DNA from 3 places in the Sporosarcina sp. FSL K6-1540 genome. Region 1 is predicted to be linked to each of the others. Evidence: riboswitches for the same ligand, from Rfam matches in the RefSeq annotation. Region 1 holds a riboswitch; each other region holds the start of a gene.
The links. Region 1 has a riboswitch for S-adenosylmethionine ahead of MKY15_RS12410 (methionine ABC transporter ATP-binding protein). Riboswitches for the same ligand answer to the same signal wherever they lie in the genome.
Positions count from the first base shown of each region.

Region 2: another riboswitch for S-adenosylmethionine. It lies ahead of MKY15_RS10375 (methionine biosynthesis PLP-dependent protein); the one in region 1 lies ahead of MKY15_RS12410 (methionine ABC transporter ATP-binding protein).
Region 3: another riboswitch for S-adenosylmethionine. It lies ahead of metA (homoserine O-succinyltransferase); the one in region 1 lies ahead of MKY15_RS12410 (methionine ABC transporter ATP-binding protein).

Region 1 covers NZ_CP152018.1:2,636,786-2,640,062, forward strand. Annotated here, with positions in the region: gene MKY15_RS12390 (arsenate reductase family protein) at 13-372, shown strand; gene gcvH (glycine cleavage system protein GcvH) at 448-831, shown strand; gene MKY15_RS12400 (toprim domain-containing protein) at 906-1,247, shown strand; gene MKY15_RS12405 (thioredoxin family protein) at 1,262-1,561, shown strand; SAM riboswitch class I at 1,616-1,721, shown strand; gene MKY15_RS12410 (methionine ABC transporter ATP-binding protein) at 1,935-2,960, shown strand; gene MKY15_RS12415 (methionine ABC transporter permease) at 2,953-3,277, shown strand, end outside.
Region 2 covers NZ_CP152018.1:2,228,634-2,231,910, reverse strand. Annotated here, with positions in the region: gene MKY15_RS10385 (phosphate ABC transporter ATP-binding protein) at 1-606, shown strand, start outside; gene fetB (iron export ABC transporter permease subunit FetB) at 603-1,358, shown strand; SAM riboswitch class I at 1,436-1,542, shown strand; gene MKY15_RS10375 (methionine biosynthesis PLP-dependent protein) at 1,620-2,741, shown strand; gene metC (cystathionine beta-lyase) at 2,738-3,277, shown strand, end outside.
Region 3 covers NZ_CP152018.1:2,949,106-2,952,382, forward strand. Annotated here, with positions in the region: gene MKY15_RS13950 (protein phosphatase 2C domain-containing protein) at 1-417, shown strand, start outside; gene MKY15_RS13955 (SgcJ/EcaC family oxidoreductase) at 444-899, shown strand; gene MKY15_RS13960 (hypothetical protein) at 969-1,148, opposite strand; SAM riboswitch class I at 1,332-1,438, shown strand; gene metA (homoserine O-succinyltransferase) at 1,541-2,449, shown strand.

The DNA of each region.
Region 1 (3,277 bases):
AGGCGTTGCGGTATGGGATTAGTTTATTACGGTTATCCAAAGTGCGGGACATGCAGGAAAGCAAAAAAATGGCTTGAGACGAACAACTTGGACTTTCAGGAAGTGAACATAGCGGAAGCTCCTCCTTCAGTAGAAGAACTTGGCAAAATGATTGCGACATCGGATTTGGAGTTGAAAAAGTTTTTCAACGTTAGTGGGACGAAATATAGAGAGCTAAACTTGAAAGACAAATTGCTCACAATGACAGATGAAGAGAAAATTAGCTTGCTGTCATCTGACGGTATGTTGATTAAGAGACCAATTGTCTTCGGTGATGGTAAGGTGACTGTCGGATTCAAGGAAGAAGAGTTCGACAAAGTATGGACTAACTGATTTCCTATCTTGTCTTTATTCGAGAAATATGACAGAATTGAAGAGAATGAAACTATTTATTTGGAGGGATACGGAATGAGCACACCAAAAGATCTGCGTTATTCTGAAGAGCATGAATGGGTAAAAGACGAAGGTGGTAACTACCGCATCGGTATTACTCACTTTGCACAATCTGAACTAGGCGATATCGTATTCGTTGAACTTCCATCTGTCGGAGATGACATCAAAGCGGACGAGCCTTTCGGAAGCGTTGAATCTGTTAAGACAGTATCAGAACTTTATGCACCAATCAGCGGAAAAGTAATTGAAGTGAATGAAGGACTTGAAGACAGCCCTGAATTTGTCAATGAATCACCGTATGAAAATGCATGGATGATCGTTGTTGAACCTTCAAATGTTTCTGAACTGGATGAACTTATGTCAGCTGAAGCGTATGAAAAAATGACTGTCGGAGAATAACTAAGACAAGGCGCCGGTACTTTTTCGGCGTTTTTTGCATCTTTATATAAAAAAGAGCGAAGGAGGGGCCTCTTGTGTCGGATGAAAGAGTAATTATCGTCGAGGGCGGTTCGGATAAGAAACGTTTGGCACGAATACTTGTTGAGCCTGTCGAAATTATTTGTACGAACGGCACAGTAAGTCCTTATCGGCTTGAAGAATTGCTTGCACCTTACGAAGAACATGAACTATTTGTCTTCGTTGATGCGGATGAAGATGGAGAAAAGACCCGTGTTTTATTCAAAAGAGAGTTCCCGGCAGCAATCCATTTGTACACAGAAAAGGTTTATCGGGAAGTGGAGACGACCCCATACAAAGTGTTGGCTACAATACTACAAGGTGCGGATTTTAAAATCAGACCGGAATTTCTAATTTAAAGGATGTAGAATTAATGGAAACTTGGACACGCGAACAATGGGAGATGGCTTTGAAAGAGTCTTCAGTGGCAGCGTTTTATTTATATACACCAATGTGTGGAACTTGTGCAGTCGCATCTAAAATGATGGAAGTTATTACCGTCATGAGACCGGGAATACCAATCGGGAAAGCAGATTTGAATTACGTACAAAATATTGCAATTGACTATGAAATCGAAAGCGTTCCTTGCCTTCTTATACAAAAGGATGGCGTTTTAACCCATAAAATTTATGCATTTCAATCAGTACCGTATCTACTTGAAGAAATAGATTGACAATAGATATGGAACTTTGATATACTTCGTCTTAACATTCAATTGAATAGGTCACTCTTATTAAGAGAGGTGGAGGGATAGTGCCCTGCGAAGCCCGGCAACCGTCACGTAAGTGAAATGGTGCCAAGTCACACAAAGCATACGCTTTGAAAGATGAGAGATTGGACAACGTTTATTTTCGATAACGTCAAGCCTTTCTGCCCGTCTGCAGGAAGGCTTTTTTGTATTGAAAAGCGGAAGGCGCCGCTCAGCCCCGACAGGCACAAGGGGGGCGGTACCTAAGCCACCACAGCGAACTGCCTTGTGACCCGAGGGGGTGGCGCCTGAAGCTAGACAAAATTAGTAACAAAACAATTTTTCTGAGGTGAAAAAAATGATTTATTTAACGGATATAAATAAACGATACGGTGAAGGGCCAGGTAGTATTTCAGCAGTCGAAAATGTATCGCTTGAAATTACTGACGGTGAGATTTTTGGAGTCATCGGCTATAGTGGGGCAGGAAAAAGTACGTTGATTCGACTACTGAACGGTCTTGAAATGCCAACGTCAGGTAGCGTTAAAATAGGAAGTCTAGAAATATCAGCAATTAAAGGGAAAGAGCTAAGGGAAGCACGAAAAAAAGTGAGTATGATTTTCCAACACTTTAACTTACTGTGGTCTAGAACAGTGAAGGAGAATATCGCTTTCCCTCTTGAAATCGCGGGTGTACGAAAAGCCGAGCGTGATAAGAAAGTGGCGGAACTGATTGAATTAGTTGGTTTGGCTGGTCGTGAAAATGCATATCCATCCGAATTGTCTGGAGGTCAGAAACAGCGCGTAGGGATTGCTCGTGCGCTTGCAAACGACCCTGAAGTCCTTCTTTGTGACGAAGCGACTTCAGCCCTTGATCCAGAAACAACGGATTCAATACTAGACCTTCTAACAGGAATTAATGAACGACTCGGACTGACAATTGTGCTTATCACACATGAAATGCACGTTATCCGGAAAATTTGCCACAGAGTTGCAGTTATGGAGGCAGGGAAAGTTGTTGAGTTGGGAGATGTCCTGGATGTGTTCCAATCACCGAAGGAACCGATCACAAAGCGGTTTGTCTCTCAAGTGACGGAACCCGTGGAGGCGAAGCAGGCAATGGCGCATATTAAGGAAGAATTTCCTGCCGGCACGCTTATCAAGCTTGTATTTGTAGGGGAGCGGACAGAACAACCTGTGCTCGCAAGTCTTATTCGGAAATTCACTGTCGATGTGAATATCGTGCAGGGAAACATATCCCATACACATGGCGGGGCATACGGCACACTGATACTTCAGCTGCTTGGAGATTCCTCAATCATTGAGGAAGCAATTCAATACCTCAATGAAAATGATGTTCAGACGGAGGTGATCGGTAATGATTGAAAACCTTTTTCCGAATGTCGACTGGACTAAAATGTGGGAAGCAACAGTGGAAACACTCTATATGACTGCGGTTTCTACATTGTTCACTTTAGTTATTGGGTTAGGACTTGGAATTTTACTCTTCCTATCTAGTCCCGGTCAACTTTGGTCGAATAAGTTGGTCAATATTATATCAGGAGCATTCGTCAATATTTTTAGATCCATTCCGTTTATCATATTAATCATTTTACTTATTCCGTTTACGAAATTTCTTCTTGGTACAATCCGCGGACCGGATGCAGCGATGCCGGCACTTATTATTGGGGCGGCTCCGTTTT
Region 2 (3,277 bases), 410 kb from region 1:
TCTGGAGCAGGAAAAACAACATTGCTTAAATTATGTAACGGGCTGATCTCATCTACTTCAGGAGATATTTTCATTCACGATAAACTCATTTCCACATATGAACCCGTTGAACTACGCCGCCATGTCGGAATCGCACTTCAAAGCGCACCAATGATTAAAGGCACCGTCTATCATAACTTAGCTCTCCCTATGGAACTTCAAGGTAAAAAATTGCCTGAACAGGATGCCATTAAAATTCTAAAAGACGTCGGATTAGATGTGCAATTTTTACATCGTAAAACCAATGAATTATCCGGTGGTCAGCGTCAAAAAGTATCCATTGCTCGCACACTAATCAACCGCTCTGAAATCCTATTACTGGATGAAATCACATCCGCCTTGGACCGAACATCTTTACATGAAATCGAAGAATTAATCGTCAAGATTAACCGGGTGTATGGCACAACCATCATCTGGATAACACATAATTTAGAACAAGCCTTATCAATTGGAGATTACACTTGGGTTCTAATGAATGGTCAAGTCATTGAAACTGGCGAAAGTGACTTATTGAAATCACCAACAAATGAATTTGTGAAGCAGTTTGTGCAAGGAGGCGTAGAATGAGCTATCTTACGTTATCCATTACACTTATATTTGTAATCATACCTTTACTACTATCAAAGACTCTACGTTTAGATTTGGAAAAAGACACAATCATTGCGACAATTCGGTCCATTATCCAATTGCTTATGGTCGGCTATATTCTTAAATTTGTCTTCGATTCTGAAAACATATTGTACATTTTGTTAATGGTTACATTAATGATTGCAGCGGCAACACAAAACACCCGTAAGAAAGGAAAAGCAATCAAGGGAATCACTTGGAAAATCGCGGTCACATTACTTTTTGTAGAAGTACTAACCCAGAGTATTCTACTAGGCTTTCAAATCGTACCGCCAACCGCACAATACATCATTTCAATTAGCGGCATGGTGATTGGCAACTCAATGGTGCTATCAATCCTATTCCTTAACCGGTTCACAGCTGAGATTGAAACGCATCGTGATGAAACCGAACTCATCCTTTCTCTCGGTGGAACGCCAAAACAGGCCATTCATAGACAACTCATCAACGCAATCAAGGCAAGCATGATCCCGACAATCGAAAGTCAGAAGACAATGGGCTTGGTTCAACTTCCAGGTATGATGAGTGGTCAAATCATCGCAGGTGCGGACCCCATCCAAGCGGTTCAGTTCCAATTGCTCATCATATTCCTATTATTGACGACCGCTGCAGTGACAAGTGTATTGCTTGGCTTTTTATCATATCCAAGTCTATTCAATCAACGGATGCAGCTGCTGAAAGACAGATTTTAATAATTCGCTCTTGTTTTATTTTCCATGTCATGATAAAGTTATTGAAATTGTTCTTTTCACATAATTCCATAATTTGATTCTTATCAAGAGAGACCGAGGGATTGGCCCTATGACGTCTCAGCAACCAGCCTGTTCAGGTACGGTGCTAATTCCTTTAGGTGTTCATTTCCCTAGAAGATAAGAAGATAGTCTACGATATTTCGGGGACCCTCTTCTTATAGAGGGTCCCCTTTTGTAATCTAAAAGAAAAGGGTGACTACAATGACAAAACAAAGTTTGAATACAATCCTAGTCCAATTAGGCAACAACAGTGATCCGAAGACGGGCGCTGTCAACCCTCCGATTTATTTATCAACTGCGTACAAACATAAGGGGCTCGGTCAATCGACTGGCTACGACTACACACGGACAAAAAATCCAACCCGCTCCATATTGGAAGATGGAATTGCAAACTTAGAGAGCGGTGATGCAGGGTATGCATGCAGTTCTGGTATGGCGGCGATTCAGCTTATCTTAACGCTGTTCCGTCCTGGAGATGAATTGATTGTCCCAGAAGATATTTACGGTGGCACATATCGCTTGCTCGAACAGTATTCCGACGTTTATTCAATCGGTACAACGTATACGAGTTTCGCCGATGTGAACGAGACCGAAAAGTTGATCACTTCGAAGACAAAAGCGCTCTTCATAGAAACACCGACCAATCCACTCATGCAAGAATTTGATATTCGGCAGTATGCAGAACTGGCTCAAAAGCATGATTTACTGTTGATTGTCGACAATACATTTTTAACGCCTTATTTCCAGAGACCGATTGAATTCGGGGCTGACATTGTCATGCACAGCGCAACGAAATATATCGGTGGACATAACGATGTCCTCGCGGGACTTGTCGTTGCAAAAGGTGAAAAACTTTGCGAACAACTTGCCGCCAACCATAATGCTATCGGCGCAGTCCTCTCCCCTTCCGATTCTTGGCTAATCATCAGAGGGCTGAAAACACTGCATTTAAGAATGAAACAGCATGATGAAAACGCGAAAATAATCGTCAATTATTTGAAAGATGAACCACTTGTTACGGACGTTCTCTATCCAGGAAAAGGTGGAATGCTATCATTTCGGCTGAACGATAGTGAATCGGTCGGGCCATTCCTTGAAAATCTGCAGCTCATTACATTTGCGGAAAGTCTTGGTGGAGTGGAAAGTTTCATCACTTACCCTGCAACGCAAACACATGCCGATATTCCTCGTGAAGAACGAATACGACGTGGCGTCTGCGACCGACTTTTACGTTTCTCTGTCGGAGTCGAAGAGGCTGACGATTTGATCGCAGATTTGAAGCAAGTGTTTGCAACTTTGAATAGCGGGGTGCTACAACGATGAGTTTGAATAAAGAACGGTTGGAAACGACTATTATCCATGCTTCGACCCGCGGAGATTACGAACAAAAAACAGGTGCTGTCAACGTTCCTATCTACTTATCTTCAACGTTCCATCAGGAAAGCTTCGATGCATTCGGGCCGTATGATTATAGCCGTTCGGGCAATCCAACGAGGGATGCGTTGGAAAAAACGATTGCCTCACTAGAAGGCGGTTCGCGCGGATTGGCCTTCGCTTCCGGAATGGCTGCCATCTCAGCTACATTTATGCTCCTTTCTTCGGGTGACCATATCGTGGTTACCGAAGATGTCTACGGCGGCACATACCGATTCGTAACCGAGGTATTACCGAAATTCGGTATCGACCATACATTTGTAGATCTAGTGAATGTAGATGAAACCGCACGTGCAATCCGTCCAAATACAAAAGTAATCTATATTGAAACACCATCCAACCCGCGTTTGGGCATTACAGATATTGAAGCGATTGTTGAACTTGCAAAATTGAATGACTGTCTGACGTTTCTCGACAACACATTC
Region 3 (3,277 bases), 310 kb from region 1:
AGGAAAGCTAATTACGTTTGGTGGTTTTCGGTTGGAGATTGTTTAGTATATCTGTTCCATTCGGAATTAATTGCCCTAAATCAGTTTCAACTTAACCAAAGGCAATTCTTTGAATGGATTGGTCAAGTGAATACGTTTGAGCAAGCAGTACCATGCTACACGTCAGGGACAAGGGAAATGAGAAAAGGGAACAATCTTATTTTTTTGACGACTGATGGTTTAGTGGAATGCCCGGGGGAACCTTTTTTGGATCCGTCAGATCTCGTTGCCGTGCTGAATGAAAAAGAACTTGATAAAGGGATTTCGCAGTTATTGATGGAAATCGAAAGACAAAATGTACGAGACAGTACGACAATTATCGCATGGAATGTGGAAGTAGAAAAGGAAGGTAGCATCCCGAGCGATTATCTCGGATGAAGGAAAAATGACGGGAGGAATTAGATATGGAAGCATCTGAATTAATTGAAATCAAAACCCTTTATTATAACTTAATTCTTGCATGGAATAATCGCGATGCTAAGAGCATGGCTGATCAATTTACAGAGCAAGGCGAATTGATTGGATTTGACGGAAGTCAAGAAATTGGGCGAAATACTATTTTTGCACATTTAGAACCGATATTTGTAGATCATCCAACACCTCCATTTATCAATGTCGTTAAAGATGTGTACTTTCTGAGTGCTGAAGTTGCGATGTTGCGTGCAATCGTCGGGATGATACCTCCGGGCGGAACAGAACTTGACCCAAATTTGAATGCTCATCAAACACTGATTGCAGTAAAAGAAAAGGATGGATGGAAAATAAAACTTTTCCAAAATACACCGGCCCAATTTCACGGAAGATCTGACTTGGTCGAGCGGATGACCAAAGAATTGAAGCAAGTATCTGATGTAGGCTGAAAAAAGTGCCCCGCACCAAGATAATACCAGTGCGGGGAGTGTTTTAGTTACTGTTCATGACAAAGGTAATCATTTTCTCTTCTTTTCATTTGAGTTCATTCGTTCGCGTTTTGGTTTCAGGGAACGGAGTTCAGCAAACTCGCGGGCTATTTCTTCATTCATGTCGCCCGGTTTTATTTTTTGGTTTTTCGGCGTTTGTGGTAAAGACCGTGCATTATTTCCGCCAGTTTTATTGTCATCTCTTCCCATAGTAACAACTCCTTTCATTTTTTCAGTGCCACGTTAATATGGCTTTCTAAAGAAATATTATTCAGCAGTTTTCATGCTGAATTAATGTGGAAATTAAAATAAAAATGTTTCTTTTGATTATTATCGTCAAAAAAGACGGTTTACAATAGTAGTTTTAATAGTATAATAGTAAATAATTGAATATTCTTATCAAGAGAAGCTGAGGGATATGGCCCTGTGAAGCTTCAGCAACCTCTGACTTAGTCAGGAAGGTGCTACCTCCAACAAGATTTTTTCTTGAGAGATAAGAACAGAGTGCCCAAATTAAACCCTCTTTTCTTGTCTTATAGAAAAGAGGGTTTTTTATATTGAATCATTTGATTCAAACCAAAGTGAAAAGGGAGAGACGACACATGCCGATCAATGTACCGAAACAATTACCAGCAGGAGAACTATTGAAGAAGGAAAAAATATTTGTGATGGATGAAGAACGCGCAACGTCCCAAGATATACGGCCTATGAACATCGCCATTTTAAACTTAATGCCTGAAAAAGAAAGAACAGAGTTGCAGCTGCTACGTCTATTAGGGAATACACCGCTACAAGTAAATGTTACATTTTTGAACACAGCAACTCATGATTCTAAAAACGTTAGTAAAACGCATTTAAACGCATTTTATACAACATTTGAACATGTGAAACATCGTCGTTTCGATGGACTGATTATTACGGGTGCCCCGATTGAGCATTTAGAATTTGAAGACGTTAATTACTGGAAAGAAATAACGGAGATTATGGAATGGTCAAAAGAAAATGTAACCTCTGTTTTACATATTTGTTGGGGTGCCCAAGCAGCACTCTATCACCATTATGGAATCGGGAAATTTGAATTGCCGAAAAAATGCTCAGGCGTTTTTACGCATCGACTATCCGACCCAACGATTAATCTTGCACGTGGTTTTAATGACGAATTTAAAGCACCGCATTCACGTTATACATCCGTTTCAACTGAGGAAATAAAAAATGATCCCCGTCTACACTTGCTTGCTAAATCAGAGGATGCAGGGGCATTCATCGTCATTTCTAAAGATAATAAACATATTATGATCACAGGTCATTTGGAATACGATGCGGATACGTTGGCGGAGGAATATGCACGTGATTTGCAAAAAGGAGTCGGTATTGATATCCCGGAAAATTATTTTCCGAATGATGATCCAAGCAAAGAGCCGTTGAATACATGGCGTTCCCATACGCATCTACTCTTCTCCAACTGGCTAAATTATTATGTGTATCAAGAAACACCTTATGAATGGGAATAACTAGTTAATGACAAATGTATCAATTAAACCACGTCTGTAGATTAACCATTTATTTGCATAAAATACTGGTGAGTAGGGCTTGATGACCTTCATTTTCACTGCATTATTTTCGGCCCGCTTTCGACTAACTATTCATGACAGATTTACTGAGGGGTCCGAGTGTGGCTAGAAGTGACTCCGTCACTTCTAGCCACACTCTTTTTAGTAATACTATTGCGAATAGTTGCCTGTCGCGTTCCTACACTATTCAAGTGGAAAATGCAGTTGTTTTGGAAGAATAGAATAGATGACATTCTATGAAGGGTGTAAGTGCCCGAAGATGCAATTTCGGGCACTCTTAGACGATGTACAATGCGATCCTTTCTTACTTTTAGCAAAGATTATACATCTAATCATGTGATACCTTATAGCAAGTGCCACTTCTTTACTAAAAAAAGAAAAAACCATATAGAAAGCTTCAGCCGCCAAAATTGCATCTTTGGCGGCTTTTCTCCGACTTGGATGTCAGCTATTCTTTCATCAAAAAAAGCATAAGCACTACAAGTACTTTTGCATCCAGACATCCCGCTAATTGAATAGAAGTCATTCAATCCGAAGCAATCCAAAAATGCAACTATACAAGTAGCGCCCGGAAGGTAATTATGTTATTCACTGGTTAGTTTTGGTTAATCAACAGGTCTGCAATTAACCAAACCAGAAAATGACTGCTTACTATTTTGCAAAAAACTCTAGATTCCTGGCGTATAGGTGCTTTTTTAAAGAAAGTGGTTACTCATCAGACGTGACTCAATGACCCTTTTGTCGTGAATTGCATAAGCTAATACGACG